Linked DNA regions of Pseudorhizobium banfieldiae. The protein of the gene in region 1 interacts with the protein of each later gene in a pairwise test. Links are inferred from orthologs where the notes say so. Each region holds a gene or a part of one and is shown in the gene's direction. Other genes may lie near its edges.

Region 1 (6,210 bases):
GCTGCCATGGGCTGCGTGTGCTGGTACCAGCCAGAGGGACCATACTACGCACTGACGCAGCTGCGGCGCCTTGGCTGCGTCGGCGACATCGACACGGCGAAGAGCCTGGTCGAGGAGTTTTCCGTCCTCGAAGTCTTGAAGTGCCCGACCCTCGGCAACGCCTAACGCCTACCCCCTCCAAGTATGGAACCAGAGAGATGAACCAGCAGATCACCCCCGAACGGATAGAGCGAGCCCTGGACAGGGTTGCCGAGATCATCGTGGACCTGAAGGACGGGCAGAAGTGCCTGCCGATCTACGAAAGACTCGAGGCCGAGCTGAAGGCCATGCGCGCGGCCGAGAACACCATGGCCTCAGTCATGCAGCGCGTCAGAGGATCGAAGGGTCGCAAGGCAGGGCGACCGCTGCCATCGCCTCGAGCTTGAGCGCGAGCGAACCGCCCTCGCCGTATTCGGGCCTGTCGATCGCATGGCCCATGAGGATCCTCCTCACCTCGTCGTCGACCTTCACGTTCTTCATGCGGTCCTCGAACGAATGGCGGAAGGAATAGACGGTCGTCTTGACCGATTGCCTCAGGTGGTTCTCCACCATGTACTTGTTGATGGCAGCGGAGAAGTTGCCCTCCTTGTCCCGGTACCGCGGGAAGCCCTTCGGAAATCTCCTCAGCGCCTCGAGCGCGATGCCGGTCACCGGCACCACACGGATCGACGTTTCGGTTTTCACCTCGCGCGGATCCTCGGGGTCGTCGTCAGGTTCAATCTTGATGTAGGGGATGTTGCTCTGGAGTTGGATGCGGTCTGCGGTCAGGTTGCAGATCTCGCTGGGTCGGGCGCCGACATTCATCATGATGAGCAGAATCGCTCGCGCCTCGTCATTCAGGCCGGCCAGAGCGCCGGGCTTCAGGATCTTGTCCGTGATCCATTCGGTCGTGAAGGGATGCCGCTTGCGCCGGCGCTTCGCCTTGTCCTTGAACCGCAGCCCCTCGAACGGGTTGACGCGGTCCTCCTGCTTCATGTGGGAATAATACTCCCGGTACAGCACGCGCATATCCCCCAGGCGGCGGTTGCCGATGTCGGGCGTGTGCGTGGGCCTGCCTTCCTTCGGCGCGATCCGCTCGAGCCAATGGTTGTAGTAGCGGCGGGCATCGTCGCGGGTGATCTCGTCCATCGCCATGTCACCCATGACGGAGATGAAGTGATCCTTCGACCCCTTCTTCACCGACAGCCACTTCGCCCTCTGGCCTGCGCTCTTGCCGGAGATCTGGTGCGGCGTGATCTCTTCCTCGTAGACCTTGAAGGCATCCGACACCGTAGCGGCCGGAGCTGACACCGTACCCATGACGGCCTCGACGACAGGCTTCGGCGTCGACGGGGAGAGGATGGCCTCCACCCTTTCGAGCAGCGCCACGAGGGGAGCATTCGCGAGATCCGCGGACGGCTGATAGGAGAAGCCCATCGCCTTCGCTCGCTTGATGGCGGTCAGGTACCGGTTCTTTGCCGCCTCCTGATCCTCGCCGCAGAGCATAGATGCCCAACGGTCATCGTCCGCCTTTTCGTACAGGTCGCGAATCGTCCGGGCCCGGGCGAGGTCCGTCGTCTTGAGCGAGATCTTGACGGTGTGGCCGCGCTCGTCGATGTCGGCAAGCTCCGTCGGCACCCGCCGGCGATAGTAGTAATTGCCGCCGACGCACAGCAGATACCGATCGAGATCGTGCTTCGACTTCCGGTGACGTCCCATCCCCAGCCGCGCCTTTGTGTCCTAATAAATGTCCACGTTAGTGTGCTGAAAATTTCGTTTTGATCAAGCTGCTTCAGATCGCTTCAGCCGAAAGCCTTGATTTGCAGGGAATCTGGCGGTCGATAAATGCGGCGAGCTGGAGCGGGTAGCGGGAATCGAACCCGCGTATTCAGCTTGGAAGGCTGCTGCTCTACCATTGAGCTATACCCGCGGGGTGGCCGATCCGGTGACGAATGGTGGAGGGAGTTGGATTTGAACCAACGTAGGCTGAGCCAACGGATTTACAGTCCGTCCCCTTTAACCACTCGGGCATCCCTCCATTAATCCGTCGGGATCGTAACCAAGCTCGCTAGATCGATGCGCCGGGCTTCGATCTGCGCCGCGTATATGACGGCCCGCTCGCCGTCTGTCAACACGCGTCAGACCTCAATTCCGTGAAAAAAATCCCGCCTCCTTCGAGGCTTATCGCGGGTGTCACGACTATGCTGCGGAAGCTGCCAAGGCTATAAGGCCGCATGAGCAAGAATGATAAAGACGACAAGTCCGGCCGCGACAGCCACTATGCCACGCTTCGACGGGCGGTAAGGGATGCGAAGCGGGAACGCGGCGAAATCCCGACCCCAGACCCGCGCAAGAACCGCCGCAAGGACGTCGCCTGGGCGCCTCCCCAGCTTCAGCCCGACCAGGTCTTTCTCTACGGTCTGCACACGGTGCGCGCAGCGCTCGCCAACCCGCAACGGCAACTCATCAGGCTTTCGGTCACGCAAAACGCGCTGGCGCGCCTCGACATGGGAGATACTGAGGCCCTCCCCTGCCCGGCCGATCTCGTCCAGCCTCAGGACCTCGACAGGGTGCTGGGCCCGGATGCCATCCATCAGGGGGTGATGCTGGAGACGCGGCCGCTACCCGTCCGGCGGCTTGAAGCCTTGAAGGACAGCCCTCTCCTGCTGGTGCTCGACCAGGTTACGGATCCGCATAATGTCGGGGCCATCATGCGCTCTGCCGTCGCCTTCGGGGCCGGCGCACTTGTCACCACTCAGAGACATAGCCCGGTGGAATCCGGCGTCCTTGCAAAATCGGCCTCAGGTGCACTGGAACTCATTCCCCATATCCAGGTCACCAATCTTGCCGATGCACTGAACGAACTTCACGCGCTCGGCTTCCAGACCGTCGGCCTCGATTCGGAAGGCCCGCAGCCGCTGGAGGAAACCCTTGCCGGAGACAAGATCGCCCTGGTCCTGGGGTCCGAGGGCAAGGGCTTGCGCCACAAGACGCGCGAAACCGTCACTGCGCTTGCGCGCCTCGACATGCCGGGGGAGATCAAGTCGCTCAACGTGTCGAACGCCGCAGCGGTCGCCCTTTACGCTACGCGGATGTATCTTGCCCGTAGTAGATCGTGAACCCCGCGAACCTGCTGTGACTGCTGGTCGCAAATGGGCCTGTACCTTGTGACAAGGAAGAGCCAGGAATTGCGCGAGAGCCGGCAGCACCATGACGAAGCTCATTGATCTCTTCACATCCGCTGCGCTCGATGCCGGCCGCGCGATCATCGAGGTTTACCGGGCGGGCCCCACAACCAGCTACAAGGCCGATTGCTCCCCGGTGACGGAAGCGGACGAGCAGGCCGAGCGCATCATTCTCGAGGTGCTTCGTCAGGCTGTTCCCGACATCCCGGTCATTGCCGAGGAGGCGGTTGCCGCGGGACGCATACCGGCCATTGGCGCCGGCCCCTTCATCCTGGTCGATCCGCTTGACGGCACGAAGGAGTTCATTGCGGGCCGCGAGGAGTTTACAGTCAACATTGCCCTCATCAGGTCCGGTGTGCCGGTCGCGGGCGTCGTCTACGCCCCCGCGCTCGGCATCGCCTATACGGGCGATGGTGATGAGGCGTGTCGACTGGCGATCGGGGCAGACTTCGGTGTCGACGCGAGGAAGTCGATCCATGTTCGTGAGGCCGCTCCTTCGATGGTCGCGGTTGCCAGCCGTTCCCATAGCACGCCGGAGACGGAGGCGTTCCTGAAGGCCAACAATATTGCGGAGACCTGCGCGATCGGATCGTCGCTGAAATTCTGCCTTGTCGCCGAAGGGCAAGCGGACATCTACCCGCGGCTCAGCCGTACTATGGAGTGGGATACGGCGGCCGGCGATGCCGTGCTCCGCGCGGCCGGTGGCGCGACCACGACGCTGGACGGAAAGCCCCTCGTCTACGGGAAGACGCAGCAGACGGACAGTATCGACTTCGCCAATCCCTATTTCATCGCCCGGGGTGACTTGCAGAAGGGCAAGCTTGTCACCTGATCCGTCTTACCAACAGCAATTAACGGCGAGCGCAGCCGCGCCTCACTCCGTCTGCCCGCCGCCGAACCTGCTGATCAGAACATCGCGCATCCTGTCCATGGATGGCTCCGGCGCCTGCGGCGAGGGTGTCATGCCGATAGAGAAACCGTCGGCCTTGAAACTGTCGACGAGGGCACGGTCACGGCTGACGATGTGGATCGGTACGGATCGCGATGCATCCGGGCCGGTGATCAGCGCGGCGGGCTGATGGTCGCCCAGGATCACGAACACGGCGTCCCGGCCGAAATGGCTGATATAGGATCCCAGAGTTTCCAGCGCGTAGTCAATCGTCGCGATATAATGCCGACGAACCCGATCCTGATCGGCCCACACGACCGCCGGTGGATCGCCACTCTCCGCCTGGCCGTCGAAGGTCGACCCATCGCCGACTGAACTCCAGTCGACAAGCCGGGGGATCGGCGTCCATGGAGCATGGCTCGATATGAGCGCGATCTCCGCCATCACAGGCACGCCCGCGTCCCTTGCCGGCGAGCGGGCGAGGCTTTCGAAGGCAGACAGGGTGTACTGGTCCGGCATTGTCACCCAGTTGAACGGCTTGCCGCGGTAGCCCAGGTCCTTTGCCGCCAGGATCTCGTCGTAGCCGTAATAGGCAGCCTCCGGCCAATCCATGGTGATAGCAGGCATGATGGCCACCGTTCGCCACCCGGCATCGCGGAACATCCGGTTGAGGCTCGGCCGGTCACTGGTCATCAGCCGGTCATAGCGCGCCTGGCTATCGGTCCAGAGACCCGAGAGAAGGGTGCCATGAGCGAGCCAGCTGAGACCCGCCACGGTCGGTGACCGCGTCCAGCCGCTCGCAGATGCGAAGCCGGCCTCGGAAAGCTGCAGCTCGACGCCCTCGAGCCTTGGGCCGATCATCGGGCTGTAGCGCGGATCCTCGATCGCGCTTCGCCCGTAGGATTCGACGAAGACAAGGATCAGGTCCCGCCCTTTGATGCGCTCGAAGGACGGCGCTCCGGCGGGATATCCCGCCTCCTCATGCAACTCCGCCTCAAATGCACGGATGTCGGCAACCGATCGAGCCACCAGAGCCAGCCGCTCTCCGAGATAGTCCGACACGCGCAGCTGAGCCACAGGATCAGAGCCGGCGCGGACATTCGCCGTCTGCAGCACGACGCCGGCGACCAGCAGTAGCGCGAATACCGCAACCGCTGTCCTTCGGACTTGGTCGGACAGGTTCGTGATCCGGATGCACGCCCAGGAGAAGGCCAGCACCAAGGCAGCCAGGGAAGCGACGGCCCCGCCGATCGAGACGGCCGCAGTCAACGCGCCGAGGGAGCCGGACAGCAGGTTCCATCCGTCAAAGATCATCTTCAGGTCGAGATAGGGATTGAAGCGGCGCTGGAATGCCGAGAGGACAGCAAGATCGCCGATCTTGAGAAACAGAAGGCAGAAGACCACGGTCGTCGAGAGAACCGCCACCCCAATGGCCATCCTCCTCGGCAGCAACAGCAAGGCGAGAGCCAGTAGCGGTATCTCGATCGGCAGACGCAGGGTGCGGGTGAACTGGATGCCGCCCGGCGTATCTGGCATGGCGCACGCGAAGAAAGAAACCGCGACGAAAATCGTCATTGCCAGGGCGGCTCGCCATCCACGAATTTGGTGTATCGTGCCGGTCCGGTTCATCCGAACGCTCCTCCCGCTCGTATACTACCCCGAGCATCACTCCACCGGAGCAGGATCATGAACGACGAAGGAGGCAATCGACAGCCATGCGAATACTGAAGGTGGTCGCGATGGCTGCAGGTCTCCTGCTTCTGCCTCTCCTCGTCCTTGCGGTCGATCCTGCGAGCCTCGCCGAGGCTCTCGCAGGCGTGCCGCCAGGCCATGCACTCGTCGCCATCATCATCGTCCAGGTCCAGATCCTGCTTTCCGCGCTGCGCTGGCACTTTACCGCCTCCCGGCTCGGTCACCCCATGCGGCGAGCCACTGCCATACGGGAATACTATCTCAGCGGCATCCTCAACCAGACCCTGCCAAGCGGCATCGCCGGCGACGCCGTCCGCGCATATCGCAGCAGCGGCGACGCCGCTGGTGATTGGAAGCGGGCAACCGCAGCTGTCGTGCTGGAGCGGCTCTCCGGGCAGCTCGCGTTTCTGTTGCTCACGGTCCTGG
Region 2 (2,818 bases), 400 kb from region 1 along the record:
ATGCGGCCGGTCTGGGCCGCATTGCGAATGGCTTCGATGACTGCGTCGACGCTCTCGTCCGCGAGGACGACTTCGACCTTCACCTTGGGCAGAAAATCCACCACGTATTCAGCGCCGCGATAGAGCTCCGTATGGCCCTTCTGCCGCCCGAAGCCCTTCGCCTCCGTCACAGTTATGCCCTGCAGGCCGACCTCCTGAAGGGCTTCCTTCACTTCGTCCAGCTTGAACGGCTTGATGATGGCTTCGATCTTTTTCATGAGAAACTATCTCTCCCTGACGTGGCCGTTACCGGCGTCCCTACTAATGCAGGTATCATGCCAGTCTGCAAAGACGCTGGGGCAAAAAATTCGATGGCGGAAGCCAAAAGCGGGTAAGCCGCACGTCTCAGGGGTTTCTATTGACGGCTCCCGCTAGCCTTCATTTTAGGCGGATGACGCTTTCAACGCCGCCGCGTTGCCTTCGCGCTCCCTCGGGGTGCACTTAGACGATCACGTCTTAGGCATTTGCGTATCTTTTGGGCGTCTCGCCGCGGTCGGTGCGTGATCTTGCGTGCAGGCGGACTTTCGTCTCAATTGACGGGATGATCGAGGACCATGCCACACTGCTCACCCCGGAGGAAATGGCCGATGCGGACGCTGCCGCGGCTGCCTCAGGTATCGACTCCTACGGACTGATGGAGAAAGCAGGGTGGGCGGTTGCGGCGGCGGCGCTGCGGCTTTATCCGCAGACGTGCCGCTTCGTCGTGCTTTGTGGGCCGGGCAACAATGGCGGAGACGGCTATGTTGCCGCCCGTGCGCTTGCCGAGGCCGGCGCCGGGGTGCAGATCTTCGTGCTGGATGTCGCCTTCGAGCCTGCCGGGGACGCGGGAATTGCCAGGCGGGCTTGCCCGCTCCCGGCCTTGCCGCTGTCGGATCTGAGCTTGCAGGAGGGTGACACAATCATCGACGCGGTCTTCGGTGCGGGCTTGGCGCGTGACGTTCCAACCGACCTTCGGGCGGTGATCGCAGCCGTGGAAGCGTTCGGCCTTCCCGTCATCGCCGTCGACCTCCCGTCGGGCCTCTGCGGCCGCAGGGGCGTGCCGCTCGGCGCCGCATTTAACGCGACCCATACGGTGACCTTCATGGCGCGCAAGCCGGGCCACCTGCTGATGCCCGGCAGGTTACTCTGCGGTGACGTCGAGGTCGTCGACATCGGCATCCCGTGGCGCATAGTTCGAAGTGCCGGGGGCGCGCTGCGGGTGAACCAGCCGTCGCTGTGGCGCCACCTGCTGTCGAAACCTGATTCAGGATCGCACAAATACCGGCGGGGACATCTCGCCGTCTTCTCCGGTGGCGCCTCGCACACGGGCGCCGCGCGCCTGTCGGCGGAGGCCGGGCTAGCCAGCGGCGCCGGACTCGTCACGGTCGCTTCGCCTCCCGATGCAATGGGGGTGAATGCCGGACATTTGACTGCTGTCATGCTGCGCGAAGTGGAGAATGCATCGGCGATCAGGGAGTGGCTGGCAAGCGGGAAACTCTCTGCCTTCGTCCTGGGGCCGGGATTTGGCGTTGGTGCAAAGGCGAGGGATTTCGTCCTGGCGCTCGATGGCCACCCGCTCGTGCTGGACGCTGACGGGATAACATCCTTCCGGGACTGTCCGGACCCGCTCTTCGATGCCTACCGCGGCGAAACCCGCCTTGTCCTGACGCCTCACGAGGGGGAGTTCGCCCGTCTTTTCCCGGATATCAGCGAGGCCTGGGACCTGAGCAAGGTCGACAAGGCCGTGGCTGCCGCACGACGGTCGAGTGCCGTCGTCGTCTACAAGGGCGCCGATACCGTCATTGCTGCGCCCGACGGCCGGGCCGCCGTCAACGAGAACGCTCCGCCTTGGCTCGCGACGGCCGGCTCGGGCGATGTACTCGCTGGAATGATCGGCGCGCTGCTGGCGAACGGCATGCCGGCATTCGAGGCCGCTGCCGCGGGCGTCTATCTCCACGGGGAAGCCGCTCTTCGCGCAGGGGAGGGCATGACGGCGGAAGCGCTGGTCCACGCCATTCGGCCGCTCGATGTTGACTGATCAGCCGTCGACCAAACCCTGGAGGGCCATCGCCCCCTGCGGGGCATTCACCTTGCCCTCGTGGATGAAGAAGGCAAAGACGTCACGTGGTTCCTGCCTCGGCTTGCGAGCCCCGTCGACGAACGGCAGGTCGCCCGGCACACCACCCGACGCCCATGTCTCCAGACGATCCGCCCACGCCTTCAGATCGGCTTCCGCATAGCAATTCGGGATGTCGTCGGATCCCGTCTGCAGCCGCGCGTAGACGAAATCAGCGGTTACGTCAGCGATCATCGGGTATTCATGATGATCGGCGCAGACGGGCGCGACATTGTGCCGGGCGAGGAGTTGCACGAATTCCGGCACCTTGAAACTGTCATGGCGTACTTCCACGACATGCCGCAGACGCAGTCCGTCTACATTGTCTGGCAGAAGCTTCAGGAATGCTTCGAAATCCTCGGGCTCGAACTTCTTGGTGGGCGCGAACTGCCAAAGAATCGGTCCGAGATGCGGGCCGAGTTCGGTCAGCCCCTGGGCGAAGAACCTGTCGATCGATTCGCCGGCCTCCGCCAAGACCTTGCGGTTAGTCGTGAAGCGGCTGGCCTTGAGCGTGAAGATGAAGCCTTCCGGCACTTCGGAGGCCCATTTCGCAAAAGTCTCTGGCTTCTGCGATCCGTAATAGGTGCCGTTGACCTCGATGACCTTCAGCTTGCCGGCCGCATATTCAAGCTGCCGCTTCTTCGGCAGCTTCTCGGGATAGAAACTGCCTTCCCACGGCTCGAA

Evidence for each region. Proteins that work in one complex are often made in the same cells at the same time.
Region 2: the proteins of NT26_RS06480 (region 1) and NT26_RS08655 interact in binary tests that used the Escherichia coli proteins (3 or more experiments, as listed by UniProt). The link is inferred for Pseudorhizobium banfieldiae from one-to-one orthologs.

Annotation. Positions count from the first base shown.
Region 1 is NZ_FO082820.1:1,341,516-1,347,725, reverse strand. What follows is about bases 1,438-4,194. They hold NT26_RS06480 (TrmH family RNA methyltransferase), read left to right. Parts: upstream 1,438-2,252; coding sequence 2,253-3,137; downstream 3,138-4,194. Other genes in these bases: NT26_RS06470 (LTA synthase family protein), read right to left, coding at 4,078-4,194; cysQ (3'(2'),5'-bisphosphate nucleotidase CysQ), read left to right, coding at 3,229-4,035; NT26_RS06495 (DUF6538 domain-containing protein), read right to left, coding at 1,438-1,737. Also shown: NT26_RS06500 (hypothetical protein), read left to right, coding at 1-165; NT26_RS22680 (hypothetical protein), read left to right, coding at 198-425; more of NT26_RS06495, read right to left, coding at 370-1,437; more of NT26_RS06470, read right to left, coding at 4,195-5,721; NT26_RS06465 (lysylphosphatidylglycerol synthase transmembrane domain-containing protein), read left to right, coding at 5,808-6,210. UniProt on the Escherichia coli protein: Specifically methylates the ribose of guanosine 2251 in 23S rRNA.
Region 2 is NZ_FO082820.1:1,742,885-1,745,702, reverse strand. It holds NT26_RS08655 (bifunctional ADP-dependent NAD(P)H-hydrate dehydratase/NAD(P)H-hydrate epimerase), read left to right. Parts: upstream 1-580; coding sequence 581-2,056; downstream 2,057-2,818. Other genes in the region: NT26_RS08650 (DUF72 domain-containing protein), read right to left, coding at 2,057-2,818; NT26_RS08660 (P-II family nitrogen regulator), read right to left, coding at 1-257. UniProt on the Escherichia coli protein: Bifunctional enzyme that catalyzes the epimerization of the S- and R-forms of NAD(P)HX and the dehydration of the S-form of NAD(P)HX at the expense of ADP, which is converted to AMP.